3 regions of the Streptomyces sp. NPDC058289 genome follow, and region 3 is predicted to be linked to each of the others. Evidence: riboswitches for the same ligand, from Rfam matches in the RefSeq annotation. Region 3 holds a riboswitch; each other region holds the start of a gene.
The links. Region 3 has a riboswitch for cobalamin ahead of ACFVX6_RS04900 (ribonucleoside triphosphate reductase). Riboswitches for the same ligand answer to the same signal wherever they lie in the genome.
Positions count from the first base shown of each region.

Region 1: another riboswitch for cobalamin. It lies ahead of ACFVX6_RS07160 (CbtB-domain containing protein); the one in region 3 lies ahead of ACFVX6_RS04900 (ribonucleoside triphosphate reductase).
Region 2: another riboswitch for cobalamin. It lies ahead of ACFVX6_RS05335 (ABC transporter substrate-binding protein); the one in region 3 lies ahead of ACFVX6_RS04900 (ribonucleoside triphosphate reductase).

Region 1 is NZ_JBHVYI010000010.1:26,861-36,619, forward strand. Features, by position in the region: gene ACFVX6_RS07130 (GlxA family transcriptional regulator) at 1-816, shown strand, start outside; gene ACFVX6_RS07135 (alpha/beta fold hydrolase) at 847-1,776, opposite strand; gene ACFVX6_RS07140 (TetR/AcrR family transcriptional regulator) at 1,929-2,567, shown strand; gene ACFVX6_RS07145 (alpha/beta hydrolase) at 2,521-4,044, opposite strand; gene ACFVX6_RS07150 (hypothetical protein) at 4,132-4,401, opposite strand; gene ACFVX6_RS07155 (CbtA family protein) at 4,517-5,269, opposite strand; gene ACFVX6_RS07160 (CbtB-domain containing protein) at 5,300-5,518, opposite strand; cobalamin riboswitch at 5,557-5,693, opposite strand; gene ACFVX6_RS07165 (phytase) at 5,744-7,030, opposite strand; gene ACFVX6_RS07170 (histidine phosphatase family protein) at 7,152-7,610, shown strand; gene pucL (factor-independent urate hydroxylase) at 7,702-8,619, opposite strand; gene ACFVX6_RS07180 (aspartate aminotransferase family protein) at 8,875-9,759, opposite strand, start outside.
Region 2 is NZ_JBHVYI010000007.1:76,657-86,415, forward strand. Features, by position in the region: gene ACFVX6_RS05300 (hypothetical protein) at 1-290, opposite strand, end outside; gene ACFVX6_RS05305 (hypothetical protein) at 416-739, shown strand; gene ACFVX6_RS05310 (trypsin-like peptidase domain-containing protein) at 796-1,533, opposite strand; gene ACFVX6_RS05315 (GNAT family N-acetyltransferase) at 1,626-2,504, opposite strand; gene ACFVX6_RS05320 (PA14 domain-containing protein) at 2,803-4,818, opposite strand; gene ACFVX6_RS05325 (hypothetical protein) at 4,900-5,346, opposite strand; gene ACFVX6_RS05330 (helix-turn-helix transcriptional regulator) at 5,668-6,660, shown strand; cobalamin riboswitch at 6,670-6,807, shown strand; gene ACFVX6_RS05335 (ABC transporter substrate-binding protein) at 6,845-7,837, shown strand; gene ACFVX6_RS05340 (FecCD family ABC transporter permease) at 7,834-8,889, shown strand; gene ACFVX6_RS05345 (ABC transporter ATP-binding protein) at 8,886-9,740, shown strand; gene ACFVX6_RS05350 (PE-PGRS family protein) at 9,718-9,759, shown strand, end outside.
Region 3 is NZ_JBHVYI010000006.1:149,771-159,529, forward strand. Features, by position in the region: gene cobF (precorrin-6A synthase (deacetylating)) at 1-485, shown strand, start outside; gene ACFVX6_RS04870 (alpha/beta hydrolase) at 482-1,393, opposite strand; gene ACFVX6_RS04875 (MarR family winged helix-turn-helix transcriptional regulator) at 1,474-1,950, shown strand; gene ACFVX6_RS04880 (aminotransferase class V-fold PLP-dependent enzyme) at 1,998-3,227, opposite strand; gene ACFVX6_RS04885 (LysR family transcriptional regulator) at 3,266-4,189, opposite strand; gene ACFVX6_RS04890 (YybH family protein) at 4,342-4,761, shown strand; gene ACFVX6_RS04895 (anaerobic ribonucleoside-triphosphate reductase activating protein) at 4,758-5,474, opposite strand; gene ACFVX6_RS04900 (ribonucleoside triphosphate reductase) at 5,471-7,249, opposite strand; cobalamin riboswitch at 7,292-7,433, opposite strand; gene ACFVX6_RS04905 (endo-1,3-alpha-glucanase family glycosylhydrolase) at 7,557-9,149, opposite strand; gene ACFVX6_RS04910 (hypothetical protein) at 9,547-9,759, shown strand, end outside.

The DNA of each region.
Region 1 (9,759 bases), on a different contig from region 3:
GGGGTGCGCATCCTGCCGGACCTGACCTTCCTCGAGGCCGCCAAGCGGAGCATCGACACGCTCCTGGTGCCCGGCGCGGTCGAGCTGGACGCCGAGCGCCGCGTCCGCGCCCTCACCGACCCGGAGGTCGTCGACTGGGTGCGGACGCTCGCCGCGCACGCGCGCCGTGTCGCGTCCGTCTGCGTGGGGGCCCACCTCCTGGCCGCGGCCGGACTGCTCGACGGCAAGCGGGCCACCACCCACTGGTCCACCGCGGAGCAGCTCGCCACCGACCACCCGGCGGTCGAGGTGGACGCCGACCCGATCTTCATCCGGCAGGGCGAGGTGTGGACCGGCGCCGGGATCAGCGCCTGCCTGGACCTCTCGCTCGCCCTGGTGGCCGAGGACTTCGGCGAGGGCGTCGCCCTGCGCGTGGCCCGGCAGCTCGTGATGTACATGAAGCGGCCTAGCGGGCAGAGCCAGTTCAGCATCCCGCTGGAGCCCGTCTCCGCGACGCGGCGCGGCGAGGACCTGCGGCTCTTCATCGGGCGGCACCTCGGCGACCGGCTCAGCCTGGCCGACATCGCCGCGTACGCGCACGTCAGCGAGCGGCAGTTGGCCCGGATCTTCAAGTCCGAGCTGGGCATGACCCCGGCCGCCTACGTCGAGTCGGCCCGCGTGGAGCTGGCGCGGGGCCGGCTCGAAGCCACCGATGCCACGCTCGAACGGATCGCCTCCACCTGCGGGTTCGGCACCGCCGACACCCTCGTACGGGCATTCCGCCGCACGCTCGGCACCACGCCGACGGAGTACCGGCTCCGCTTCCGGGCCGCCTGAGCGGCGGCGGCCCCAGCTACGCGGCCCCTGCTACGCGGCCCTGCGCCCGGCCGGGTCGAGGGAGTCGACGTCCTCCATGAAGCTGAGCATCCGGGCGTTGACCACGTCCGGGTGATCGATCTGCGGGCCGTGCCCGGTCGCGGAGACGATCTCGGCGCGGGCGCCCGGCACCAACCTCGGTACGCGCTCCAGCTGCCGGTTGGGGTGCACGAGCAGGCTGTGCTTGCCCATGATCACGTAGAGCGGGGTCCGGATGGACCGCAGCGCGTCCTCGGCCAGCGGCAGGGGTGCGGGGCGGCGGATCCGGTACGCGCGGGCGCCGAGCTGGATCCACTTGCGCATCTCGGGGACGGCGATGACCGGCTGATCCAGCCACTTGGCGAGCCGGGGGCGCAGGGCCTTGGGGGCGAAGGTGGCGAACAGGCTGATGAAGACCCAGGCGAAGAAGCGCAGGCCGACCTTCTCCAGGCCGCCGGGGTCGAGGGCGGTGACGGAGGCGAGTCGATCGGGCCGACGGTGGGCCTGGTTGAGGACGAGCCAGCCGCCGTAGGAGGAGCCGACGAGATGGACCTTGTCGAGGCCGAGCGCGTCGAGGGCTTCGTCCATCCACTGCGCGGCGCGCTCGGGCTGCCACATGGGCTCGCGGTGCACGCTGCGGTTGGCGTCGCCGGGGGTGTCGAGGGCGTAGACGGGGCGGTCGAGGCTGAGCCCGGGGGTGTTGGGGTACCACATGGCGGAGCTGTAGCCGGCGCCGTGGATCAGGACGATCGGCGTACGGAATTCGGCTGCGGGGTCCGAGGGCCCGTACCGGTAGACGTGCGTGGTGCCGAAGCTGGTCTCGACGTCCGTCTCGGAGCGGAGGGGCGCCCCCATCGCGAAGAGCACGTCGGCGGCGGCGAAGTAGCGGTCGCGCAAGGTGTCGTTGACGTAGCGGCCGACATCGCGGCGAACGCGGGGCACGCTCTCAGGCGTAGGGGTCTCGGGCACGGGGGCACCTCCTGGAGGATCCGTTCTTCGTGATACGACCGTACCATGATGTTGATACGGCGGTACCATGAAAACGAGCCGCGGGATCGTCACCCACGGGCACCGACGGGCGGAGACACCAGCACATGCCGAAACGCGTGGACCACGAGGAACGGCGCACACAGATCGCCGAGGCGCTCATCCGCGTCGCCGGACGGCGCGGGCTGCACGCGGTCGGCATGCGCGACGTGGCGGCCGAGGCGGGGGTCTCCCTGCGCCTGGTCCAGTACTACTTCCAGACCAAGGAGAAGCTGCTCTTCTACGGGCTCCAGCACCTGACCGACCGCTTCACCGCGCGGGTGGGCGCCCGCCTCGCCGCCGCCGGCCCCGACCCCGGCCCGCGCGCGACGATCGAGGCGCTGCTGCTGGCCTCCCTGCCGACCGACGAGGAGGGCCGCACCTTCCACCTCCTCTACAGCTCCTACTCGATCCTGTCCGTGACCGACGAGGCCCTCGCCGCCCAGCCCTTCATCGCCAACCCCGACGCCGCCGAGGACGCGGTGGCCGGGCTGATCGGCCGGGCCCAGGAAACCGGCCTGGCCGACCCGGACGTCGACGCGCGCACGGAGGCGATCAGCCTGCTCGCCATGGCGGCGACCATGGGCACCAGCATCCTGGTCGGCCAGCGGGGCCCCGAGTCGGCCGTCGCGGTGCTGCGCCACCATCTGGACCGGATCTTCAGGACGGGCACACGGAGTCCCGCGGGGGACGCTCCCCCGTCGTGAGGTACGCGGTGACCGTGCGGTCGGAGCAGGCGTTGCCGTTGCCGAGGTAGACCCCGTGGCCGCCGTGGTCGACGGTGAGCAGCCGGGCGCGCGAGCCGAGGGCTTCGCGCATCTTCAGGGAGGCGGCGTACGGGGTCGCCGGGTCACGGAGGTTCTGGACCATCAGGATGTTCGAGGGCCCCCGGTCGGTGATGCGGGTGGGGCGTTCGGCGGGGGCGTCCTTCCAGAAGGCGCACGGGGTGATGTTCGCCGGCATCCCGGCCGTCAGCGGGTGCGCCGCCCGGTCCGCGGCCACCGCCCGCTCGTACCCGGAGACGTTCTTCGGCCAGGCCACGTCGTTGCAGATGACCCCCACCATCAGCGACGCGTCCGAGTCGGGGAGCACCGCGGCGAGCTCCTTGGGCAGCTCCGGGACCGCCTCGGGGTCCAGGGCCTCGCGCACGAGGCGGGCGAAGGCGGGGAACTGGGCGTCGCCGTAGAGGGCGGTCTGCAGGGCCTGGCGCAGCATCGTGCCGGTCAGCGGCAGGCCGGGTACGTTCGAGGGCTTCGGGGAACGGTCCAATTGCGCAGCGAGGGACAGGAACAAGGGGCGTACGTCGTCCGGGTGTTCGGCGAGCCGCAGCCCCTCCCCCGCCCGCGCCGGGTCCGCCGCCCAGGCCGCGAAGTCGGGGAAGCGGTCGTCGGCGCCCTGCGCCATGTTCGCGAGCCAGCCGCGCGCGACCCGCGTCGGGTCGGGGTCCCCGCTGCTGTCCAGCACCAGGCGGTCGGTGCGCTGCGGGAACTTCTGCGCGTACACCGCGGTCACGTAGGTCCCGTAGGAGACGGCCCAGACCGAGAGCTTGCGCTCGCCGAGGGCCTCCCGGAAGCGGTCCGTGTCGCGCGCCTGGTTGGCGGTGGTGAAACTGCGCAGCTCCGCGCCGCCGTTCGCGGCGCAGGCCTCGGCCACCCGGCGGGAGCGGTCGACGTTCTCCGCGATCCCTCCGTCGGCGCCGGGCCAGGACCGCAGGGTCGTCAGCCGTCGGTCGGCCGCGTCCAGGCCGCACTCGGCGGTGACGCTGCCGCCGACACCGCGCGGGTCGAGCGCGACGATGTCGTACGCGCCGGCCAACTGCCCCGCCAGCGCGGCCCCCTTCTGTGAGAGTCGCTGCACGCCCGAGCCTCCCGGCCCGCCGGGGACCGCGACCAGCGTCCCGCGCCGGGCGGCGGGGCGGGTGCTGGGCAGCCGGGACACGGCGAGGTCGACGTGCGGGCCGGCCGGGTCGGCGTAGTCGAGGGGGACGGACAGCTTCGCGCACTGCTGGCCGTCGAGGTGGCCCGTGTGGGTGCACGCCGTCCAGGCCAGGGTGGGCGCAGCGCCCCGGGTGGCGGCGGCGGCTGTGGCATCGGTGGCTGTGGCATCGGCAGTACTGGTCAGCGTGGCCGCCACGGCCGTGACGCAGAGGGCGATGAGTGCGGTCTTGCTGCGGTAAGTGGCCATGGAACGAGGATGGTTGAGCATCCTCGGCCGCCACATCCGGTAGGCGGGAAGGCCGTTCGGGGGGCTAGCCCCCCGGCCGGCCCCCCGTCAGACCACCACGACCGTCACCGCCGCCGCGCCCATCAGCACGGCGGCGGAGTGGATGGCCGCATGGCCGTAGTCACCCGACCAGAGGTGGCGGGCCAGGCCGCCCATGGCGGTCAGGCCCGCGATGATGCCGATCTGCGCGAGCAGGGTGACGGCGGTGAAGGGGGTCAGCAGCAGGATCACCGCGTTGAGCCAGAACGGGGCGGCGCCCGTCCAGCCCCGCCACTCCCGCACGTCCCGCCACTGCTGCCGGGTCGGCAGCTGCGGCACGTACGGGCGGCTCGGCCCCTCCCGGCGGTCTTTGGGTCTTCGGTGGTCCCCGAGCTCTCGGATCGCCGTCGTCACCGCGCCGTCACCAGCCTTTCAGTCACTTGCACGCAAGACGTCAACTCGCAGGCTGTACAGCCTCCTTGGGAGTTCCGGCCGGGACAAGGGCCCGTTCGGCAAGAAATCCGAAAGCCAGGCCGAAAGTGCCCCACATCGCTGCCTGAATGGCGAGCGAGGCGAGTCGGAACTGCCAGACGAGCGCCGCCGGGAAGTCCGCCGGCACCTCGTTGACGCCGGGCAGGAACGCGTAGGCGATGCCGACGGCCACCACGAAGGCGACCGAGGCGGCGATCGATGCGTTCCAGTTGCCCAGGCTCGGCGCCAGGCGCCGGCCCAGGATCAGCGCGGCCGCCGCGAGCAGCAGGCCGAGCGCGAGCATCAGGACGTAGAGGGTGGTCCGCTGCACCGTGGTCTCGGGGTCTCCGACGGCCGGCGGGTTGGCGGGGTACTTGAAGAACGGCACCAGGGTGACGGTGACGAACAGACCGCCGGAGACAAGCAGCGCCGTGGCCCGGGGGCCGAAGCGGCCGATCCGGCCCAGGGCGTAGCAGTAGACGAGCGCGGCGATGCCGCCGAGCGCGATCCCGTAGAGCAGGGTTCCGGTGCCCAGCCCGGCCGTGGCCTGGAGGGCCCGGCTGACCGGGGCGACCTCGCCGCCGTGGTGGTCGTGGGCTCCGGCTTCCTCGATGGCGATCGCCGCGTCGACCTGGGATTCACCGAGGAAGTACGCGACGAGGAACGCGGCGACTCCGGCGAGCAGGCCGGCGAGCATGCCCCTGATGAGGAGCACGCGGGGGGAAATGGGATTCATGAAGTTTTCGGTCCCTTGCGGATCGGTGGATCAGTGGCAGGGGAAGCCGAGGAGGTGGCGGCCGTCGTGCATCCACTCGTGCACGGTGTCGCCTTCGAAGATCGCGGTGGCGCCCTGCTCGGCGCCGACGAGGTAGAGCAGGACCAGCATCAGGACACCGACGAACAGCGCCCAAGGGGCCAGAGCGGTGAGGGAGATGGGTGCGACGGCCAGGGGAGCGGCAGTCGTGGGCACGGCGGAGTTGGCCATGGCAGGAGCCTCCAGAGGGAACACGCGTCCCGGTCAGTGGTGCTTTCGACGACGGTGGCGGGTCTGACTTTCCTCCCCCTCCGGGAGGATTCACAGTGGCGCGACCGTGCCGGATTCTCAACCGGACTTCCGTCATACCGTCGTCTTGTCGTCCGCCACCGTACCGCTCTTTATGGCGGCCTTACAGCGTCCTTGCAGGAGGGCTCCGTCTCATCGCTCGTCCCGTCAGTCGATGGCGTCGACGACCTCGCCCAGGTCGACGAACTTGAAGCCGGTCGCCTCGCGGTCGCCGTCGCCGGGGGTTTCCCGGCCGTCCTGGACGACGAGCAGGCCGCGGGGGTAGCGCGTGCCGAGGGGGGCGTTGAGGGCTGCGGCGCCGTCGCAGACCTCGGAGCCGTCGAGGGTGGCGGAGGCCGCGGTGATGCGGAAGGCGCCCTCGAACTCGTTGTGGTCCTCGCGCTCGCGGTCGTAGGCGACGAAGGTGTCGTCGCCCTGGCTGGAGGCGAGCAGGTAGCCGTCGCCGTCAGCCTCGGTGACCAGGGTCAGGCCCTCGACGTCGGCCTTCAGGCGCTTGCCGCCGTAGCCGGGGTCGGCGCCGGGCGTGCACTCCTCGGTCTGCTCGTCGTAGGTGCCGGGCACTCCGTACTCGCGCACCTTGTCGATCAGCCTCGGCGTGCCGGTGAGGCCCGCATCGATGCGCCAGATCCCGACGTCCTCCTGCCCCGCGTACAGGGTGCCGTCCGCGGGATCGACGACCATGCCCTCGATCTGCGGCAGCTCGCCCGGCTCGGCGCAGGGCGTCCAGGAAGCGCCGTTCGGCAGGCGGAAGGACGACGGCAGGTCGAGCGTGCGCACCTGGCGGTAGTCGACCGTGCCGGCGGGGGTGGCCAGCAGCTCCAGCAGGGCGATCCGGGTGCGGTTGCGCTGGCTGACCAGCGCGTAGGACCGGCCGGTCTTGCGGTCCGTCCAGGTGGCCAGGCCGTACGCGGTCTTCTGCTCGTTGATCTCGGCCTGGTCGGCGGAGAAGACCGGGCGGGCTCCCGGGTCGGTGACGTCGGTGAGCGGGCCGCCGGGCCGGTTCCGGTCGATGCGGTAGATCCGCAGCCGGTCGTTGCCCCGGTCGCTGACGACCGCGAGATCGGCGCGCCCGCCGCCCAGGCGCAGGCCGTTGACCAGGTCGACGTTGTTGAAGCGGCCGGGTGCGTCGTCGGCGCCGGGTCCGGCCGGGGCGGACAGCGACTGCACCTGCCGGGCCTCCAGGTCGTAGACCCGCAGACCGCCCTGCTTGGCGGTCGCGATCACCAGGCTGCGGCCCGGGTCGGCGGCGTTGCGCCAGATCGACGGGTCATCGGCGTTGGCGTCGCCGTCGGCCTCGTCGTCGTACAGCGGCGCGGTCTCGGCCTTGGGCCGGACACTGCCGATCGAGGAGGCTTGCGCCGGGAGCGCAACGGAGGCCGCGAGTGTCGTGCAGAGCACGAGTACGGAGGCGCGGGCGGCCGAACGTATGGTCAATGTTCTTCCTTTACAAGGGTTTTGCCCTGAGGGGAAGACGCTCCCCGGGTTGCTGGTCATGTCCGCGCCCGGCAGGTGGCCGACGGTTGAACGCGATGCGAAACCCCGGGACAATCACACGGTGCACCCCACCGTCGTACGAGTCCGGCTCCTGACGCCCCCGTTGGACGAAGCGGCGCGCTCCCACCGCTTCCCGTACGGGGATCCGTGCCCCGGGCACGAAGGGCTGCGCGGGCAGGATCACGGCGCCTGGGCCGGGCGGAGCATGGACGATGTGGCCGCGGAGGACCCCGAGGGGCTGCGGCGGTGGATGACCGACACCTCGTACGCGCCCCCGGGCGGCGGGGAGTCGGTGGAGGCGCTGATCGCGCGGGTCGGTGCGCACCTGGGCGCGCTGGCGCCGGGGACGCACCGGGCGGTGGCCGGGCAGGGCGTCGTGCGGGCGGCCGTGGTGTGGGCCCTGGAGCTGCCCGCGGCTGCCTTCTGGCGGCTCGACGTACGGCCGGGGTCGGTGACGACGCTGACGGGGCGCTCCGGGCGCTGGAACCTGCTCGTGGGGCAGGCGGAGCCACCCGAATGAGAACGCGGCGGGGGCTTCCGGGTGAGAACGCGGAACGGCCCGGACCCCGCGACGCGGTCCGGGCCGAACTACCCTGGGTGCGGAGCGGGCGTCAGGCCACGATCCAGTCGCTCGTCGCGATCACCGGCTGCACGCCGTCGCGGTGCACGGTGCCCTCGATGAGGCCGTACATGCGGTCGGCCGCGAAGTAGACCTCGTTGTCGTTCTTGAGGCCGAAGGGCTCCAGGTCGACGAGGAAGTGGTGCTTGTTGGGGAGGTTGAGGCGCACCTCGTTGACCTTGGGGCAGTTGTCGAGCACGCGCTCGGCCATCTGGTTCAGGGTCTGCTGCAGGGAGTACGAGTAGGTCTCCGCGAAGGCTTCCAGCATGTTCTTGCGGACCTTCTTGTACGACTGGTCCCAGTCGTACTCGGCGTCGTCGGCGGCGAGCGCCGAGTGCGCCCAGCGCGCGGTGACCTTGGTCGCCAGGATGCGGTCGTACGCCTCCTGCAGCGTCGTGTACTTGTCCTTGATGAAGCCGTGGAACTCGGAGTTGGTCGAGTTCATCACGGTCAGGTCCTTCAGACCCGAGATCACCTGGAGACCGGTGGTCTCGCTGTACGTGATCTGCGCGGTGCGCACCTCGGTGCCCTTGAGGGCGAAGGAGTGCTGCTCCTTGCGCGTCGGGACCGGGATCCGCTCCCAGGCGTACTCCTCGACGCGGACCTGCGCCTCGCGGATCGGGGCCTGGGAGGAGACGAAGTGCTTGGCGAGCAGGATGCCGAAGGCCTCGGGGGAGGCGACGCCGTGCTCCTTGGAGAAGGCGTACACCGTGTTCTTGGTGGTGTCGGTGGGCAGGCAGTTGGCGTTGTCACCGGTGAGGTGGACGTCGCGGAACTCACCGCGGAGCGCGACGGAGACGTTGAGGTCGCGGATCTCGTGCCAGGAACCGTCGCCGCCCTTGCGGGTGACCTTGACGATGCGGTTCTCGGCCTTGCCGTACTGGTTCTGGGCGAGGATGTGCTTGCTCATGCGCTGTCTTCCTTCGGGTACTCGGGAACACGGAGTCCGGTCGTCTGGATCCCGTACGCCCGGCGTCCGGCGGACGCGCAGCCCGCCCCCCGCCGTTCGGTCACGCCGATTCCCCGCGTGGACCGCCCCGGGACTGACGTGCATCCCGGTCCGTAGGTGCCTGTTGATTCCAGCACGTCCACATGCCGTTCGTAAGGGAGCGGATCCTCCGAGAACAGGCACCCACGGCTTGGGCAACCGTACGATCTGTGCAGGTCAGACCGTGTGCGCGTCGGCCACCGTCAGGGCCTCGTCGATGATCCGCAGCCCCTTCTCCACGTCCTCGGCCTCCACGTTGCAGGGCGGCGCGACGTGGATGCGGTTCCCGGCGAGCAGCGGCCACAGACCGGCCTTCTTCAGGGCCGCCCCGAACTCGGCCATCGGCGCGTTGTCGGCGCCGGCGGCGTTGTACGGGACCAGCGGCTCGCGCGTCTCCTTGTTCCGTACGAGCTCCAGGGCCCAGAACGTGCCCAGCCCGCGGACCTCCCCGACGGACGGGTGGCGTTCGGCGATGGCGGCGAGGCCCGGCCCGAGCAGCTCCGCGCCGGTGCGGGCGGACTGCTCGACGGTTCCCTCCTCCTCCATGACGTTGATCGTCGCGACGGCGGCGGCGCAGGCCAGCACGTGCCCGGAGTACGTCAGCCCGCCCGGGTAGGGGCGGCGGGCGAAGGTCTCCGCAATGGCGGCCGAGATGGCGACCCCGCCGAGGGGGACGTATCCGCTGGTCACACCCTTGGCGAAGCAGATGAGGTCGGGGGTGACGTCCCAGTGCTCGGAAGCGAACCACTTCCCCGTGCGGCCGAAGCCGACCATGATCTCGTCGAGGATGAAGACGATGCCGAAGCGGTCGCAGAGCGCGCGGACCCCGGCCAGGTAGCCGTCGGGGTGCACGAGCACGCCGGGGGCGCCGCCGACGGTCTCCAGGATGATCGCGGCGATGGACTGCGGGCCCTCGAAGACGATGGTGTCTTCCAGGTGGCGCAGCGCGCGCTCGCACTCCTCGGCGGGGGTGGCCGAGTAGAAGGGCGAGCGGTAGGCGAAGGGGCCCCAGAAGTGCACGACGCCCGCGGTGGCGGCGTCGTTGCCGAAGCGGCGCGCGTC
Region 2 (9,759 bases), on a different contig from region 3:
AACGCGACGGCCACCTCGAACTCCCTGCTTCCGCACGGGCAGCCGGCCTCGCCAGGATCCGCCTCCTCCCAAAACTCCTCGCTATCCGCGATGAACGCGTGGACGCCGCAACCAACACACATCCGCTCGGCCCCGCCCTCGGCATCGTCAAAGAGCACGAGGAACACACGCCCGCCACAACTGCCACAGACGGAGGAAGCGATCATCACCGGACGGCTGTCGTCTGCGCTCCGGAGAAGCACCGCGAGGTCCGCAGAGACACCCTCGCCAACCTGATCATCAGCATGCACAGGCACATCGTTCCAGAGGCCCGAACCAGCACCCCTCCACCTTGACCAAACAGATAGGGGCCCCCCGGCCCTGATCGGCCGGGGGGCTTTTCCGTACCAGGAGTCTGGTGGGTCAGGATGGCTGCATGGCGAGCTGGATCCGCACGTACTACGAGGACGAAGACCTGTGGCTGTACTTCGAGGCCGATGACGAAGGCTGGGTAGCGCGACAGGTCGAGATCCGGGGGAAGGACTCGCGCCCGATGACGGCGGCCTCTCTGGAAGAGGTCCGGTACGTGCGTGATCATGCCGACCTCTCGGCGATGTTCCGCTACGACGGCCAGTACGGGATTCTCGCCGAAGGTCCCCTGGACGGCTGGCGGGACCAGCCCGAGGCGGCGGAGATCTCCGAGGAGGAGTTCGAGCGGCTGTGGGCTGATGCGCGCCGTTGTCTCGGCGGTTCAGCCTGACTCGGTGGCGCCCGGTGCGACCGGGGCCCGTTCTCCGCCAGTGCCCGGCGGCGCCCCTAGCCGTGCTCGGACTGCCGGTAGAGACGCTCCGCGAACGCGCCGAGGGCCGTTCCGTAGCTGACGCCCTCACCACCGCTGACGTTCACCGCGACGACGCTGCCTGACGCGGACTCGCCCGAGAGGTACGGGCCGCCGCTCGATCCGGGCCCCATCATGCAGGGGATACTCCTCAGTCTCTTGCCGGCCTCCCACGCGCCGGTGCCCGAGCAGTGCAGGAGCCGGTCCGTGTACGGGTAGCCGAAGTAGTAAGTCATCGCGCCCTGTTCGCCGGCGAACGAGACGGGCTGGGCGCCGGTCGCCTCGGAGATGTTCCGCCCGTCGACGCCGGGGTACATTTCGAGCATGGCCACGTCCAAGCCGTCGGCCTGCCAGTTCTCGGCCATCCGTATCAGGGGCACCGTGAACCCGCCGTGGGGTGCGGTACCGCGTCGGTAGCCCGGAACGAAGTAGAGGTCCTTGTCCCAGGTGGCCTCGCCCGGGGACGCCCCCTCGATCGACGTCCTGACGCAGTGGGCCGCGGTCACGACGGTGCGGATTCCGACGACGGTCGCGGTGCAGGCGCCGAGATCGCCGTCAGTGCCCGAGGCGTACAACCGGCCGACCGTCTTGGCTATCGAGCCGTCACCGGTCCACTCGGGCTGGACCAGGTCGTCCCTGGCGTCTCCGGCGGCCACTGCTGCGATGCCTTCGGAGGTCCAGTACCTCTCGGTCCGCCCGCGGGCAAGACCTGTCACAGCAGCGTCGTGAACCACGGTGCGCACGTCGGTGGTCGATGCCGGCGGTGTGGCATCGCCTGCGGACGGTGAAGAGGGACCGCAGCCGATATCTACAGGTCGAGCTGGTACTGCAGTGTCGTGTGCGTGGGCAGGTAGCCGAGGCTGTCGCTGATGTGTCTCATGTGCGTGTTGCTGTCGGCGGTGTCGGTCAGGAGGCCGTCGAGGTCTGGATGGCGCTCGCGGGCTTGTCGGATCGATTCGGCCTTCATCCATCGGCCGAGGCCGTGTCCGCGGTGCTCGGGCAGGACGCCGGTGCCGTAGTGCTGGCCATCGCCCGTGCCATTGCCGGGGACGACGAGTTCGGTGAACCCGGCGATCGAGCCGTCGCGGGTGTCGATGGCGACGACGGTGTGCAACAGGTCGCCGCGCTGTTGGACGGCCTTTGCCGCAGCCCGCACCCGGTCCACGTCCCAGGCCGTGGTTCCGTGGTCGGTGTCTTCCATGGGCATGTCGTCCATGGCCCGGCGTGACGCGGCGAACGTCTGGGCGAGGGCGTCGGGGACGGTTCCCTGCCAGGACGCCAGCCGGTAGTCGGGATGCGGGCTCTTGATGACCTCGGCGAGGGCGATGGTGTCCACGTCGGCCAGTGGCAAGCGGGCGTACCTCAGGGTGAGGACCTTGCGGAAGCCGTGGGCCGGGAGGAAGTGGTCGCCGGGCGATCCTGCCCGGGCCTGCGCGCTGACGCAGCGTCGGGCGTCGTCCCGGGCGGCGGCCACGGCGGTGTCGAGGAGCTGGGAGCCGACGCCCTTGCGGCGCTCCACGGGGTGGACGTGGAGGGTCAGTTCGGCCAGGTGCGCTTGTCCGCCATCGAACAGGCGCAGAAAGGCCGTTCCGACGGGGTTGGAATCGGCATCGGACGCCAGCCATGCAAGGCGTCGGCTGTGTGCCCCGTGAGAGGGGTCGGTCAGTGGGGTGATGCGGAGCGACAAGGTGTCTCCGTCGTGAGGAGGTGGCAAAGGTCAGTACGCGGGCTCAACTGCTGGGCACTCCTGCGCATGTGCTCCACACCTCCTCGTCGACAGTGCCGGTCCGGATCAACATGGACGGCTGGGAGAACGTAGCTGGTCCATCGGTTCCTCGGCAAAGGGTTAACTGAAGGCTGGTTGGTGCGGCCCTGTTCCTCCATCGGCGCAGGTAGGCACGGTTCTTCCGGGAGCCGTACGCCTTGTCTGCCTGTCTGCCTTGTCTGTACGTACTCTGTCCGGTCGCTTGGTTCGGGGGGCGCTCCTACTGGTGGGGCGGAGGGAGGATCACGTGGTTTCCGCCGGGCACCGACTCCTTGCCGTCAGCGTACGAGGCGGTCACCCGGTAGAAATGGGTGGTACCGGTGGGCGGGCCGGAGTCCGTGTACGAGGTGCCGGTGATGGGCCGGGTCGTCAGCTTCTCGTAGGCCTTGGTCGTCGGATTCCAGCGGTACACCAGGTAGCCGATGGCGTCCGCGACCGTGTTCCACGACAGTTCCACGTCGGTGCCGGAGGCCGTACGGGTGGCGCCGAGGGCGACCGGTCCGGTCTCGGGAGTCCCGACGGACGGCGTCAGGTCCAGCTCGGTCGCGTTCACGACCGTGGCATCTCCGGTCCACTGGAAGCTGGAGTTGCCGGTGGTGTCGACGGCGTCGACGAAGAAACACTGCTCCTCGCCGTCCGGCAACGCTTCCAGCAGGTACGACGTGTCAGCGGTGCCGAGGTACGCGGCCACGCCCGCCGAGCAGTCCGCACCCACCGGGGTGCCGCTGTAGACCTCGTAACGCCGGAGGTCGGCCGCCGGATTGGCGTTCCACTTCAGGACGATGCCGTAGGCGGTGGCCCGCGCGGTCAGGCCGGTGACCGCGGGGGGCGGTGTCTGGTCGCGGGAGCCGGTGGTGACGGTGGCGGTGTTGGACGACACGGAGGTGTTGCCCGCGTACTGGTCGACGCCCCAGCCCTTCACGGCGTAGTGGTACTTGGTGTTGGCTGCGGTCCCGTTGTCCTGGCAGGTCCACTGGATCTGCCCGTCCGGCAGCTTCTTCGAGGTACGGCTGCCGCAGAAGACCTCCGCCGTCTGGGTGTTCACCGGGAGGGTGGTGGACCGGTAGACGGTGAAGCCCTCGTACGCGCCGTCCGTTGCCGGGCGGACCTTCCAGGTCAGGTCGACGTACTTGCCCGAGGCAGGCTTCGCGGTGACCTCGTGCGGTGCCGCGACCGGGCGGCGAGCGGTGACCGGGGTGCTGTACTGGGAGGCCCGGCCGGCCGAGTCGACGGCCGCGACCTGGTACTCGGAGACGACCGAGCGCGGGGCCGCGGTGTCTTTGAAGCTCGCCGCGGTGGTCTTGCGGACGGTGGGGTCACCGATCCGCTTGACCAGGTAGCCGGTTGCTCCGGGAGACGTCGGCCAGGTCAGGGAGATGCCGGTGTCGGCGGCTGTGGCACGGGGCACGCCGGGAACGGCGGCGTTGGAGGTGGTCACCGGCTGCCCGGCGGTCGCGGCAGAGGCGTTGCCGGCCAGGTCGAAGGCACGCACCTGGTACTGGTAGGTACGGCCGGCGCCCTCGGGTGGCGGCTCGGCGAAGGAGGTCGCCTTCGTGGTGCGGACGGTGGTCCAGGCGGTGGTCCCCGCGAGCCGTCGGTAGACCCGGTAGACACCGAGGTCCATCTCCCTGTTCGCCGCCCAGGACACCTTCACCTGCGCGGTGGTGTTGTCGAGCACCGACGTGACGCCGGTCGGCGCGAGGGGCTTGACCTTGTCCTCGGCCGCGGAGGTCCTGGGCACGTAGCCGAACTTGATGTCGGCGGCGCCGCTCCAGTTGACGGTGTAGACGCGCAACTTGTGGGTGCCGGGCGGAATCGTCACGTTCACGGTCTGCGTCTGGTCAGCCGCGACGTTCTTCCACAGGTCGATGTGAAGGGCCCCGTCGAGGTAGACGCGGATGCCGTCCTGGCCGGTGGCCGTCAGGGTGAACGGGCCGCCCGATCCGAAGTCCCGGTCCAGGGTCCAGCGGACCCCGAAATTATCGGCCGGCAGGCCGGCGGCCGGAGCGCCGGTGCCCCAGTTCTCGTCGACCGTGGTGTCGCAGTCGGTCCGTACGGGCGCCTGGCTGAACGAGGTGGTGGGGAAGAAATCGCGGGTGGACTGCGACGACGGGCACGTCGCCGCCGCCGTGGCTGCTGCGGCGGAGGTGGCGCCTGCGGCGGTGATCAGTCCGCAGGCGGTGGCCATGGCAGCCAGCGCGGCGGCGGCACGGTGCCGCCGAGGAGTTGTGGTCACGGTGTGAGGCCTGTCCCAAGAGGAAGGTGGACTGGCGGGTCACGAGGGGGTTGATCTTCCGCCGGGCAGACTCTACTGAACTCAGTAAGTCGGGCAGAGGTTGGCCTGGACGGTCGCGACGATGAGGGCGGACTTTACGGGGCCGAAGCCGTCGGGGTGGTTGGGGCCGATGAAGCGCTGGTTCGCGCCGGCCACTCGCTTCGCCGGGTCCTTCTCGCCCTTCATGGACTGGCACTGGTCGAGGCCGCGCGAGACGGCCTTGTCGTCGTTGCCGTTGACGATCTCGGGGTCGATCTTGTTCAGCGCGGCCAGGTAGGCGGCGCGCTGCGCGGGTGCGGGGCTCGGCGGGAGGCCGCTGTCCGGGCGGGCCGCGCTCGGATCGGCGCTGGGTCGGGCGCTCGGGTCGGCGCTCGGCACGGTCGAGGTGGAGGGCTTGTCGGGGGTCGGTGCGTCGGAGTCGCTGCCGCAACCGGTGAGGGCGAGGATTCCGGCGCCGGTGAGGGCGATGATCACGTGGTGTCTGCGCATCGGGTCATGGTGGCCCGGGAGCGGGTCCTGTGGGGCCGCTGTGACCGGGCTGTGACACGGCCCGCGCGGACGGGGGACGGGCAGGGTGAGCGGGGGTGGCTCGGCCGGGCTGCTCAATGGACCGGCGTGGTGGGGTGGGCCCGGATCGGTCCCCTCGACCCGCCCGGCTGCCGGCGGTGCGCCCGTTCCGTGCGCAGTGCTCCGCCGCCGGCCTGGTGCGGGGGTGTCTCGCGATGTCGGACCGGCCCGGCCGGGGTGCGGAGGCGCCCGAGGAACCCGGAGGTGCCCGAGGAACCCGGGGAAACCGCCTAGCCTGGGGGAATGAACGCCACCGCCGGGCGAGAGCCCCGTTCCGACCTGCGGGACTTCCTGCGTTCCCGGCGTGCCCGCATCGGTCCCGAGGAGATGGGGGTCGCCGCCCACCCGGGGCGGCGGCGGGTGCCCGGGCTGCGGCGGGAGGAGGTCGCGCAGCTTGCGGGGGTCAGCGTCGACTACTACACGCGGCTGGAGCAGGGGCGCACCCTGCACGTCTCCGATGAGGTCCTCGACGCCGTGGCCCGTGCGCTGAGGCTCGACGCCACCGAGCGGTCCCACCTCTTCGACCTGGCCCGGCCGCAGCGGGCCACCGGGCCCGGGCGAGCAGCCGGCGCGGCGGCCGGAGCCCCCGGCCCCGCGGAAGCCGCCGGCCCGCAGCGGGTCCGGGCCGGTCTGTACCGGGTACTGGACGCCCTCGACGACGGCACCCCGGCGATGATCATGGGGCGCCGGCTTGAGGTCCTGGCCGCGAACCGGCTCGCCGAGGCCCTGTACGCCGACTTCGGCGCGGCAGAGCCCCACACCTCGGAGCCGGACACCCCGGAGCCCCACGCCTCGGAGCCGGACACCCCGGAGTCGGGCGCGCCCGGTCATCGCGGGCGCAATCTGGCGCGGTTCCTCTTTCTCGACCCCGCCGCCCGCGGGCTCTTCGCCGACTGGGAGAGCGCCGCGCGCGCAGCCGTCGCCGCGCTGCGGTTCTACGCGGGCCGACACCCGTACGATCCGGACCTGAGTCCGCTCGTCGAGGAACTAGGCGCGCTCGACGGTGACTTCCGGCGTTGGTGGGCCGGGCACGACGTGCTCGAACACACCCACGGGACCAAGCGCTTCCGGCACCCCCTCGTCGGCGAACTCGCCCTGGAGTACGAGTCCCTCGCCTTCCCCGACGACCCCGACCAGACCCTCTACCTCTACACGGCCGAGCCGGGATCACCCTCCGACGAGGCGCTGCGGACCCTCGCCTCCCGGGCGGCCGACGCGGTGCGCGCGCAACGCTGACGTCGCCCTTCTGGCACACTGGGCCGGGTTATCCAGGCGGTGCAGGACAGGAAACCGGTGCGAATCCGGTGCGGTCCCGCCACTGTGACCGGACACCCCCGTGCGGGGACCCGGGAGTCAGACACTGACGCACCGCCTCTTTCGGTTCGACCAGGGGACGCGGATCCCCCGGAGAGGCTTCACCATGTCTTCGTACCCCCGTGCGCTGCTGCGCGCGCTCCTGCCCGTCCCCCTCCTGATACCGCTGGCCGCGTGCGGGGGATCACCCGCAGCGCAGGACGCGAAGGCGGCGGCGAGCGCCGCGCCCGGATTCCCGTACACGGTCACCAACTGCGGTGTCACCAGCACCTATCAGGCACCGCCACAGCGTGCGGTCACGATGAACCAGCACGCCACCGAGATCCTCCTGGCCCTCGGGCTGGAGGGAAGGACGGTCGGGACGGCCTACCTGGACGACGCCGTACTGCCCGCCTATCGGCCCGCGTACGACAAGATCAAGGTGCTGGCGAAGGAGTACCCCTCCAAGGAGATCCTCCTCGGCGCCAACCCCGACTTCGTGTACGGGGGTTACTCCAGCGCCTTCGACAAGGCGCAGGGCCGCGACCGCGAGGGACTCGCCAAGTCCGGCATCAACTCCCGCCTCAGCGTGGAGTACTGCACCGAGGGCAAGGTCGGCCTCGACCAGCTCAGGACCGAAATCACCGAGGTGGCACGGACCTTCGGCGTGCCCGAGCGCGGCGAGCGGCTCATCGCGGACGAACAGCGCCGCATCGAGGCCGTCAGCGCGCGCGTGAAGGACCGGGCCAAGCCCGCCGTCTTCGTCTACGACTCGGGCGAGGCCTCCGCCTTCACCTCGGGCGGCAAGGGCATCGGCAACGAGATCGTCTCGATGGCGGGCGGGACGAACGTGTTCGCCGACCTCGACGACACCTTCGGCGACGTGTCGTGGGAGAAGGTCATCGAGCGCAAGCCCGAGGTCGTCCTCATCTACGACTACGGCGGCACCACCGTCGAAGCCAAGAAGCAGCGCCTGTTGAACGATCCGGCGCTGGCACAGGTCCCCGCGGTCAAGAACCAGCGGTTCGTCGTGCTCCCGCTGTCCTCCGCCGTGCTCGGCGTACGCGTCGCCGACGCCGTCGAATCGCTGGGCGGCCAGCTCCACCCCGCCGCCCCGTGAGGCTCCGGGCCGCCCGCGCGTTCACCCGTACGCCGGTCGTACTGGCCCTGCTCGCCGCCGCGCTGGCCGCGTCGGCCCTGGCGGGCCTGGCCCTGGGGCCGGTACGGATCCCTCCGGGGCGGGTGCTCGACATCGTGCTCGGAGGGCCGGGACCCGGAGGGGGAGCAGGAGCGTTCGGGGCGATCGTGTGGGACGTCCGGATGCCGCGCGTCCTGCTCGGAGCCGTCGTCGGCGCGGGACTCGCCGTCGCGGGAACCGTGCTCCAGGCCCTCGTACGCAACCCGCTCGCCGACCCGTTCCTGCTCGGAGCCTCCTCCGGGGCCTCGGCCGGGGCGGTGCTGGTGATCGTCTTCGGCGCCGGGTTCCTCGGCTTCGCGGGCGGGACCGCGGTACCGCTCGCCGCGTTCGCCGGGTCGATGGGCGCGCTCGTCGCCGTCTACGCGATGGCCCGGCGCGGCGGCACCATGACCACCGGCCGGCTGATCCTCGCCGGAGTCGCCGTCCAGTACGTGCTGTCCGCCCTGACCAGCCTCATCCTGGTGCTGGCCGCCCATCCCGATCAGATCCGCAGCGTGCTGTTCTGGACCCTCGGCGGGCTGGGCGGGGCGCGCTGGAGCGAACTGGCCCTGCCCGCCGGGGCCCTGCTCCTGGGCACCGGGCTGCTCGTCGCCCTGGCCCGGCCGCTCGACCTGCTGCTCGCGGGGGAGGAGGGCGCCCAGACGCTCGGCCTGGACACGGGCCGCTTCCGGGCCGCCGTGTTCGTCCTCACCTCGCTCGTCATCGGCGTACTGGTGGCCTACAGCGGGGCGATCGGCTTCGTGGGGCTGATGGTCCCGCACGCCGCCCGGATGGCCGTCGGCGCCGGGCACCGGGCGCTGCTGCCCGTGGCCGCGCTGGGCGGGGCGGTGTTCCTGACCTTGGCCGACCTGATCGCCCGTACCGCCGCCGCGCCGGAGGAGATCCCGGTGGGCGTGGTCACGGCGCTGGTCGGCGGGCCGTTCTTCTTGTGGATGCTGCGCAGGTCCACCCGTACCGAAGGGGTCGTGGGATGAGGGTGGGACGGCCTACGGGGCCGGTGGCCGAGCCGGTGGCGGAGGCAGCGGAGGCGGCGGAAGCTGCGGAACTCGCCGTCGAGGCCGTGCGGTACGAGATCGACGGGCAGCCGCTGCTGCACGGGATCGACCTCACCGCCCGCCCCGGCGAGACGGTCGGGGTCGTCGGTCCCAACGGCAGCGGCAAGACGACACTGCTGCGCTGCATCTACGGCGCCCTGCGCCCGACCGGCGGGCGCGTCCTGCTGGACGGCGCGAACGCGGCCTCGCTGGGCGTCAAGGACCGCGCCCGGCGGGTGGCGGTGGTGCCCCAGGATGCGGCCGGCACCTTCGGGCTGACCGTGCGCGAGGTGGTCGCCATGGGGAGAAGCCCGCACAAGCGGTTCTGGGAGCAGGACGGACCCGACGACGTACGCCGCGTCGCGCGGGCCCTGGACACCGTCGGCGCGGCCGCCCTCGCGGACCGCCGCTTCGACGGGCTCTCGGGCGGCGAGCGCCAGCGCGCCCTGGTGGCCCGCGCCCTCGTCCAGGACCCCGGCCTGCTCGCCCTGGACGAACCGACCAACCACCTGGACATCCGCTACCAACTGGAGATCCTCGGCCTGGTCCGCGCCCTGCCGGCCACCGCCCTGCTGGTCCTGCACGACCTCAACCTGGCCGCGATGTACTGCGACCGCCTGTACGTCCTGGCGGGCGGCCGCGTGGCGGCCTCCGGCACCCCGGCGGAGGTGCTGACGGAGCCCCTGCTGGCCGAGGTCTACGGGGTCCGCACCCGCATCGGCACCCACCCGACGACGGGCGCGCCGCACATCGTCTACCTTCCGGAGGATGGGGAGCGAACGGGGTACTGACGCGGTGGCGGGCTGGGAC
Region 3 (9,759 bases):
TCTTCGAGCGGTTCATCGCCGAGGACCTCGCGGAGGGCGAGACGGGCGCGTTCCTGGTGTGGGGCGATCCCTCGCTCTACGACTCCACGCTCGCGATCCTCGACGAGGTGCTGGAGAAGGGCCGGGTCGCCTTCGAGCACGAGGTGGTGCCGGGCATCAGCAGCATCTCCTCGCTGCTGGCCCGCCACCGCACCACCCTCAACCGGGTGGGCCGCCCGGTCCAGATCACCACCGGGCGCCGGCTCGCGGAGGGCTGGCCGGCCGATGTGGACGACGTGGTGGTGATGCTGGACGCCCGGCACGCCTTCACCGCCCACCTCGACCAGGACCTGTACATCTATTGGGGTGCGTACGTCGGCACCCCCGACGAGATCCTGGTCTCGGGAAAGCTGGCGGAGGTCGCCGGCCGGATCGAGGAACTGCGCACCGAGGCCCGCGCCCGCAAGGGCTGGATCATGGACACGTACCTGCTCCGGCGCGACTAGGAGCGCGAGTCGGTACGGGCCAAGGCGTCGGTGATGAAGCGTCCGGCGCGGTCCAGGGCCGCGTCGGCCTCGTCCAGCAGGCCCGCGAAGGCCTGGAAGACGTGGGGGACGTCCGCGGTGACGTCGAGGAGGACGTCGACCCCGGCCGCGGCCGCCCGGGCGGCGAACCGGGTGGAGTCGTCCAGCAGGACCTCGTTGGACCCGGCCTGGAGCAGCAGCGGGGGCAGCCCGGTCAGGTCGGCGTGCAGGGCCGGGCTCAGCAGCGGCTGGGCGGGGTCCTGTGCGGCCAGGTAGTGGGCGAAGACGGCGGCCAGGTCGGCGCGGGTGAAGAGCGGGTCGGCGTCGTGCTTCGTGGTCATGCTCTCGCCCGAGAGGGTGGCGTCCAGGCCCGGGGAGAAGACGGCCGCGGCGGCCGGCATCGGCAGTCCGGCCTCGCGGGCGGTGAGCAGGGTGGTGACGCCGAGACCGCCGCCGGCCGACTCCCCGGCCAGGACGATCCGCTCGGCCGGAACGCCCTGGTCGAGCAGGTCGCGGTAGGCGGCGAGGCCGTCCTCGACCGCGGCGGGGAAGGGGTGCTCGGGGGCGAGCCGGTAGTCGACCGAGACGGCGCGGACTCCGGTGCGGCGCACCAGTGCGGCGGTGAGGTGCAGGGCCGTGGCGGGTGAGCCGAAGACCCAGGCTCCGCCGTGGAAGTAGAGGATCGTCCCGGTGGCGGAGCCGCCCTCGGGTTCGACGGTCAGGGCAGGACGCCCACCGAGGACGGAAGGGGTGACGGTCACCCCGGCCGGGGCCGGGCCCGAGGTCATCTGGGCCTCGAAGTCCTTGCGCATCTGCTCCGGCGGGAGGCTGCCGTCGAACGGCACCTGCCGCATCGTGGCGTCGATCGTCGCGCGCTGCACCTTGCTCATGAGACCCTCCCGATGACGTGTTGTTCTTCACCAGGAACTATATTCCTAGGAATATCATTCCCACGAATCTGGAGCAGAGTGTGACCGACCTCACGCAGGTGTTCATGGACCTCGTCCGCTACGAGACCAGGCTCTACAACGCGCTGGGCGAACGACTGCGCGCCGAGCACGGTCTGACGATGGGCCAGTTCGAGTTCCTGCGCATCATCGACGGCCGCGACGGCTGCCGGGTCAACGACCTGGCCGAGGAGGCCGCCATCACCGTCGGGGCGACCAGCAAGGGCGTGGACCGCCTGGAGGCCGCCGGCTGGGTGGTCCGGCGACCCAATCCGGACAACCGCCGCTCGTCCCTGCTGGAGCTGACCCCCGAAGGAGCCGGGCTGCTGGTCACCGCCACGCCCACCTTCGAGGACGGCCTGCGCTCCCTGCTCGCCGAGCCCCTGACGGCCGGCTCCCTGGAGCAGCTGGCGTCCACCCTCGCCCTGCTGCGCAGGACCATGGAGGGCGCCCCGGCGGGAATGCCCGCCGAGGCTGCCGGTCCGGCGGCAACGGCCTAGGTACAAAACTGCCGGAGGCCCGGGACGACCGGGTCCGTTGCGTACGGCTACCGGCGGAGATAGGCGGGCAGTACCTCGGCGAGCCGCTCGTACTCCTCGGCCCGGTTGTAGATCTGCCCGCTCACCCGGATCCCGCCGCCGCCCGGCCAGGGCCAGATCAGAACCCGGATCCGCTGCTCGGCCGCGATCCGCTCGCGCAGGTCGCGGGAGGCGTCCGGGGTCTCGGCCACCCCGGGCGGCAGCCGCAGCGTGCGCAGGGCGAGGCCCTCGGTGTACGGGAGCGGGGCGATTCCGGGGATCTCGGCGAGCAGGGCCGCGCCGTAGGCGGCCAGCGCGCTGTTGTGGGCCCGCACCTTGGCGGCGTCGAGCTCCTCCAGCAGGTCGAGCCCGTCCGGGGCGGCGAGCCAGCCGGTGTAGTCGTAGGTGGCGCGGTTCTCCACGGAGCGCGGGAAGCCGTAGTGCGCTTCCCAGGAGGGCACGGGCGGCCGGACCCGCTCGCGGTGGTGCGGGGCGACGGACAGGATCGCGGTGCCCGACGGGGCGTAGGCCCATTTGTGGAGGTTGCCGAACCAGAAGTCGGCGCCCCCGCCCAGGGGGTCGGGGATCATCCCGGGGGCGTGGGCGCCGTCCACGATGGTGGTGACGCCCCGCTCGGCGAGTTCGGCGAGCAGCCGGGGCGAGGCGATGAGCCGGGCGGTGGGCGAGCTGATGTGGTCGAGTACGGCGACCCGGGTCCGCGGGGTGACCCCGGCCAGCACGGCTTCCCGTACGGCGTCCTCGTCGGGGAGGTCGGTGCCCAGGGCCACGGTGGTGAGCGGGGCGCGCCGGGCGGCGGCCGCGACGACCGTGCCGTAGCCGTGGTCGGTGACCAGGATCTCGTCGCCGGGGGCGAACTCCACGGCGTCGAGGGCCACGTTGGCGGCCTCGGTGGCGTTGGACACGAAGGCGAGCCCGTGCGGATCGGCGCCGAGCCGGGCGGCGATCCGGGTCCGGGCATCGACGAGCCGGTCGGGGGCGCCGATGAAGAAGGCGTCGGGGTCGGCGTGCGCCTGCGCCCGGAGGGCGGCCTGCGCCTCCTGGACGGGGACGGGCACCGCGCCGAACGACCCGTGGTTCAGGTGGCTGACGTCGGCGGAGAGCCGGAACAGCTCCCGCCCGCCCGGGAATTCGGCGGGGCGGCGCATCGACCCGCTGCGTGAGGCGGCCCCGACCTGCCCGGTGGCGTCGTCGGGGTCGACGCGGTCGGTGCGCTCGGTCGGCTCGGCGGGGTGGGTCACGTGGGACCTCCGTGGGTGCGGCGCGGCTGTCGGGCCGATCATGCCCCGCCGCCCGGCGGAGCGACAGCCCCTCCGCCGGCCATCGCGGGGGCGAAGGCGCGGCGGCACCGCAGGAGTAGGTCCCGTACGGCGGGGCCGCGGGTGTCGCGCCAGACCAGGGAGAGCAGGGCCGGGATCTCCACGTCTTCGATGGTCCGGGCGGTGAGCCGGTCACCGTACGCAGCAGCCATCGAGGCGCTCAGGACGGCGACCCCGAGGCCGCGCGCGGCGAGGTCCGCCATGGCGTCGGAGGCGCCGGCCTCCAGGGCGATCGAGGGCTCCAGGCCCTGTCCGGCACAGGCCCGGTCGAACACCGTGCGCAGGCCGGTGCCCGGCGGCATGCAGATGACCGGATGTCCGCCGAGGTCGCGGAGGGTCACCCGGTCCGCTCCGGCCAGGGGGTGCCCGGGCGGGACCGCGACGACCAGGCGCTCGCTGACGAGGGTGAGGGCCTCCAGCCCGTCGGGGGTGGTGGCGGCGGTTCCCACGAGGGCGAGGTCGACGGCGCCGGCGCGCACGGCCTGCACCAGCCGGTCGGAGTTGTCCTCCAGCAGGGCGATCTCCACGCCGGGGTGGGCCCGGTGGAAGGCCGCGAGGGCGTCGAAGAGGGGGGTGAGGGTGCATCCGACGACCATGCCGACGGTGAGGCGGCCGCGGATCAGGCCGGTCACCTCGCCCACCGCCTGGGCGAGGGCCCCGGTGGCGGCCAGGGCCGTGCGGGCGTGTTCGAGGGCGGCCTTGCCGGCGACGGTGAGCGTGGCCGTGCGGCCGGACCGGTCGAAGAGCTCGGCCCCCAGCTCCTGTTCGAGGCGGCGGATCTGGGCGCTGACCCCGGACTGGCTGATGTGGACGCGCTCGGCCGCGCGGGTGAAGTTCCGTTCTTCGGCGACGGCGACGAAGTACTCGAGCTGCCTCAGTTCCATGACCACAGATTCTAGCTTCCAGCAAAACCAGCTGTTGGACTTCTGATCGCGGGACGACGAGGCTTGAACCACACACCGAGCAGACCCCTAGCAGACCCCGAGCAGACACCGAGCAGACTCGGGGGGGGACCCCTCGACCACAGGAGGAAGCCATGCCGGAAACACCTGACCACGCGTCGCACTACGCGTCGTACGAGAAGGCCCTGCGCCCCGAGGACCTCACCCGCCTGTTCGTCGAGCGGTCCAACGCCGGCGACGCGGTCGGGGTCGCCGCCCTCTACGAGGAGGACGCCGTGATGGCCTTCCCGCCCGGGGAGCTGACGGTGGGGCGGGAGGCCATCCGGGTCCTGTGGCAGCAGGTCCTGGAGCAGCGGCCCCGGTTCGAGCCCGAGCCGCCGCTGCCGACGCTCGTCAGCGACGGGATCGCGCTGACCTCCACGCCGCCGAGCGACGGCACCGGCGCCCGCGCCCAGGTGGTCCGCCGCCAGAGCGACGGCAGCTGGCTCCGCCTCCTGGACCAGCCGGAGTTCGCCCCCGCGCGGGCCGGGCGGGATCCGAAGGAGGCGGCCTAGGCCGCCGGAGGGCGCACGGTCTGCCGGTGCGTCGGGGTCCCGCCCACTTCCGCGAGCCAGGCGTCCAGGTCGGCCATGGCGGGCGCGTCCAGGAGGGCCGGGTCCACCGTGGTGCGGAGCTGGTGGGGAACCCCCGAGGCGAGCAGGAGGCGCAGGCTGCGCTCCGCCGAGGCGGCCGCGTGGCCGATGCCGGTGACCTTCTCGTACCGGCCGGGCGGGGCCTTGACGTCGAAGCCGACCCAGTCCAGCAGGCCCGCCTCCAGCAGTCGGGCCAGGCGCCGGGGGAAGGCTCCCCCGGTATGGAGGCCGACCTCCAGGCCCAGCGCGCGGGCCTCCCGTACGGCCTGGGGCAGGCCGCGCTGGAGCAGCGGTTCCCCGCCCGAGAAGACGATCCCGTCGAGCAGCCCCGTCCGGCGGGCGAGGTGGCCGAGCACCTCGTTCCAGGAGACGGCGGCGGGGCCCCGGGCGGGCAGCAGGCCGGGGTTGTGGCAGTAGCCGCACCGCCAGGGGCAGCCTTGGCAGAAGACGGTGGTGACCAGTCGGCCGGGCCAGTCGCAGGTGGACAGCCGGGACCAGCCGCCGATGCGGATGACCTCGCCGGGGCCCACTCCGCCCGCCGGTTCGGCGGGCGGAGTGAGCGGCGAACCGGCCGTTCCGCCGGCCGCTTCGCCGGCCGCTTCGCCGGCCGCTTCGCCGGCCGCTTCGCCGCTCACACCGCCGCCTTGAAGTGGACTCGCTCGGCGTGTTCGCCCTTCTTGCCGATGTTGAAGGAGGACACCGGGCGGTGGTAGCCCATGACCCGGGTCCAGATCTCGCACGCCGCCCCGCACGTGGGGCAGTGGGGCTGCTCCCCCGCCAGGTAGCCGTGGTCCGCGCAGACGGAGAAGGTCGGGGTCACCGTCAGGTACGGGAGCCGGAAGGTCTCCAGCGAGCGCCGGACCAGCTTGCGGCAGGCCTCCGCCGTCGGGATCCGCTCGGGCGTGTACAGGTGCAGGACGGTGCCGCCCGTGTACTTGCCCTGCAGTTCGTCCTGGCGCTCCAGCGCCTCGAAGGGGTCGTCGGTCCAGCCGACGGGCAGCTGCGAGGAGTTGGTGTAGTACGGGTTGGCGTCGGTGCCGGCCTGGAGGATGCCGGGGAAGCGGGCCCGGTCCTCCTTCGCGAAGCGGTACGTCGTGCCCTCGGCGGGGGTGGCCTCCAGGTTGTACAGGTGGCCGGTGCTCTCCTGGAAGTCGACCATCCGGGCCCGGACCCGGTCCAGGAGGCGGACCGCGAGGGCGTGACCCTCGGGGGTGGTGATGTCGTGGGCGTCCGCGCTGAAGTTGCGGACCATTTCGTTGACGCCGTTGACCCCGATGGTGGAGAAATGGTTGCGCAGGGTGCCCAAGTACCGCTTGGTGTAGGGGAAGAGACCACCGTCGATCAGGTCCTGGACGGTGATCCGCTTGAGTTCGAGGCTGTCCTTGGCGAGCTCGCACAGCCGGTCCACCTCGGCCAGCAGCCGCGTCTCGTCGCCCGCGCAGAGGTGCCCGAGCCGGGCGCAGTTGAGGGTGACCACACCGAGCGAGCCGGTCTGCTCGGCGCTGCCGAAGAGGCCGTTGCCGCGCTTGAGCAGCTCGGTCAGGTCGAGCTGGAGCCGGCAGCACATGGAGCGGATCATGTGCGGTTCGAGCTCGGAGTTGATGAAGTTCTGGAAGTACGGGAGCCCGTACTTGGCGGTCATCGCGAAGAGCAGTTCGGCGTTCTCGCTCTCCCAGGGGAAGTCGCGGGTGATGTTGTAGGTCGGGATGGGGAAGGTGAACACCCGCCCGGCGGCGTCGCCTTCCGTCATCACCTCGATGTACGCCCGGTTGATCATGTCCATCTCGGCCTGGAGCTCGCCGTAGGTGAAACCGGTCTCCTCCCCCGCGACCACCGGGATCTGCGCGCGCAGGTCCTCGGGGCAGGTCCAGTCGAAGGTGAGGTTGATGAAGGGGGTCTGCGTGCCCCAGCGCGAGGGCACGTTGAGGTTGTGCACGAGCTCCTGGATGCACTGCCTGACCTGGTCGTACGTCAGCGCGTCGAGGCGGACGTAGGGGGCGAGGTACGTATCGAAGGAGGAGAAGGCCTGGGCCCCCGCCCATTCGTTCTGCAGGGTGCCGAGGAAGTTCACGATCTGGCCGACGGCCGAGGACAGGTGCCTGGGCGGAGCGGAGTCGATCTGGCCGGGGACCCCGTTGAAGCCCTCGGTGAGCAGGGTGCGCAGGGACCAGCCGGCGCAGTAGCCGGAGAGCATGTCCAGGTCGTGGATGTGGAGGTCGCCCTCGCGGTGGGCGCGGGCCACCGCGGCGGGATAGACCTGCTCCAGCCAGTAGTTCGCGGTGACCTTGCCCGCGGCGTTGAGGATGAGTCCGCCGAGCGAATAGCCCTGGTTGGCGTTGGCGTTCACCCGCCAGTCCCGACGGTCCAGGTACTCGGTCACGGTCTCTACGGCATCGACGACAGCAGTCACGGCAGCCCTCCCACGAGGCTCGGCACGGAAGAATGGCGGGCTTTTTCGAAAGCCCGCGCCGGCAGGTGTCGGACTCGTCCGCCGTGGCGGACTCACCGTTGCGGGGCAGTCCCGGATTCCCACCGGGTTCCCTGTTGCCTCGGTCGGGGAGAGGCCCCGCCGAACCGGCAGAGCCAACACTACATATGGATGTGACGGCAGAGCGCCACCACTACATATGGGGTGACGAAGGTCCCGAGGCAAGGGACTTCGGCCCCTGGGACCCGCGCCGGAGCGCCCTGCGGACCCGCGCCGCAGCCCGGCGGACTCAGCTCCGGCCGCTGGTGGCGGCGTAGTACTGGAGGTCCTGCACCTCCACCGCCCGGTCCACCCGGTAGCGCAGCTCCACCCGGGCCCCGGCCTTGCCGCCCCGCACCACGGACGCCGAGCCGACGCCCGGGCCCAGGGGCAGCAGCTCGGAGTGGACCCCGGCGGGGGCCGCGTGCGCGTCTTCGGCCGCGCCCACGGTCGTACGGATGCTCGCGGGCGCGGTCAGGAAGCTCAGCACCTCCACCGCGTCCCGGGCCGCGGCGCTGCCGCCCCGCAGCGACATCACGAGGGACTGGCTGCCGCTCGGGTCCGCGGCGGAGAACTGGGTGCGCGAGCTCAGGTAGAGCGTGTCGCGGACGATCTTCGGCCAGCCGCCCGTCTTGAACCGGGTGAGGTAGTACGAGGAAAGGTCCAGGTAGGCATGGCCGTTGTGCAGGGAGGGCGCGAACTGGCTGCTCTCGCTGTAGTCGTTCCACGTGGTGAGCTGGACCCAGTCGGCCCCGTCCTCGATGGCGCGGTTCCATGTGGCGCGCAGGGTCGCGGTGTTGCCCGCCTCGTCGTAGATGCCCTGGTTGGGGCGGGCGTCCTGGACCGATACGGGCTGCATCCAGATCTTGCCCGCGGCGTGGGCGCGCCGGACGTCGCGCGTGGAGCTCTCCTGGCCGACGTAGCTGCGACTGCCCCACTCGGAGAATCCGTAGCTGATGGGCTCGAACTCGCCGCTGTGCGCGCCGAAGTCGAGGAAGAGCGGGACGAAGGCGGTCCGGATCCCGTGCCGCGACTTCAGGGCGTCCATGACCCCGGTCCACCAGGCGACGCTCTTCTCCTCCGCCTTGAACGGCGAGACGACCAGCCGGCCGTCGGGGAGCCGGTGGGCGGCCGGGGCCTTGCCGAGTTCCGCGAGGAGGTCGGCGAGCACGACCGGGTCGTCGGTGCCCAGGGAGGTCATGTCCGGCATCAGCATGACCTTGAAGGCCGGATCCACCGAACGGGCGGCTTCCATCAGGAGGTTGGAGCGTTCCCGGTTCTTCCCGGCCAGGGAGAGCAGGTCGAGGGTGAATCCGTCGATGCCGGCGGCGCGAGCCGTGCGGACCTCCTGCTGGAGGTTGGCGAGCTCCCAGTTCCCGGCCTTGGGCGGGACGGGCAGCGGGCGGTCGCGGAGCAGGCCGCCGTAGCGCTCGTGCTTGCCGTTCTCGCCGTCCGGCTTCAGGTAGTTGCGGGTGTAGTAGTCGGCGTCGGCGCCGACGTTGTCCAGGGAGAGCGGGTACGGGGTGAAGTAGTGGGCGAAGACCAGCTTCTTGCCGGCGGTGCCGGAGCGCAGGACGGACGGCTGCGGCATGTCGAAGGGCAGGGCTCCGGTGGGGCGCGCTGCGCCGTCCGCGCCGGACCCCTGGGCCTTCGGGTCAGGCGGCTGCCCGCCCGGGCTCTGCGGGGCGGTCGCACCCGGGCCGGTGGGGCCGGTGACGGCGGGCGCGGGGCCGTCGCCGGGGGTCCCGGGCAGGGTGTCGCCCGGGACCGGTGCCGGGCGGGCCCGCGCGTCGGCGACGGTACGGGGCTCCCAGGCGATGCCCGTCGCGGCGCAGACGCCCACGAGGAGGAAGGCGGACAGGAAGAGGCTCAGCAGGGGTCTTCGGCGTCGGAAGCCCGCACGGCGCCGGTGCGACGCGGGTCTCGCGCCCCGCTCTGACCGACGCCGGTCCGCACTCATCCTGGCCCCTCCCCCGACAATGCCCGCGCCACGCCCGTACATCGGGAAGCACAGCAGCAGTACAGCGGATTCCGGGCCCTCGGACAACCGTTCCCCGGGATCCGAGGCGTGGACAAAGGCGCGTGATCTGTACAACTGCTGTGATCATCGGGCGCCACGGGCGATTCACCGGAATAGGGAGTTCCCCTGGCCTTTCACGGAAACTGGCGCATAATCGTCTTCATGCGGCTTGAAACAACCCTCTTGCCGCAGGTCACGCATGCAGGGGGGCATCGTGCCGATGAGGGATTCCAGAGGCGCCGGTACGTTCCCGGCGACCTCCGCAGAGCTGTCCCGTCTTTTCACCGCCGTGCGGCGGGGCAAAGTACTGACCGTCACCGGACGGTTCCGGGAGCCCCGGAGCCAATTGGTGCGGGAGATAGGGCAACGGCTCTCGTCCAATTTCTACGACGGCGTGGCCGTGGTGTCCATGGACCGCCGGTTCGGGGTCCGC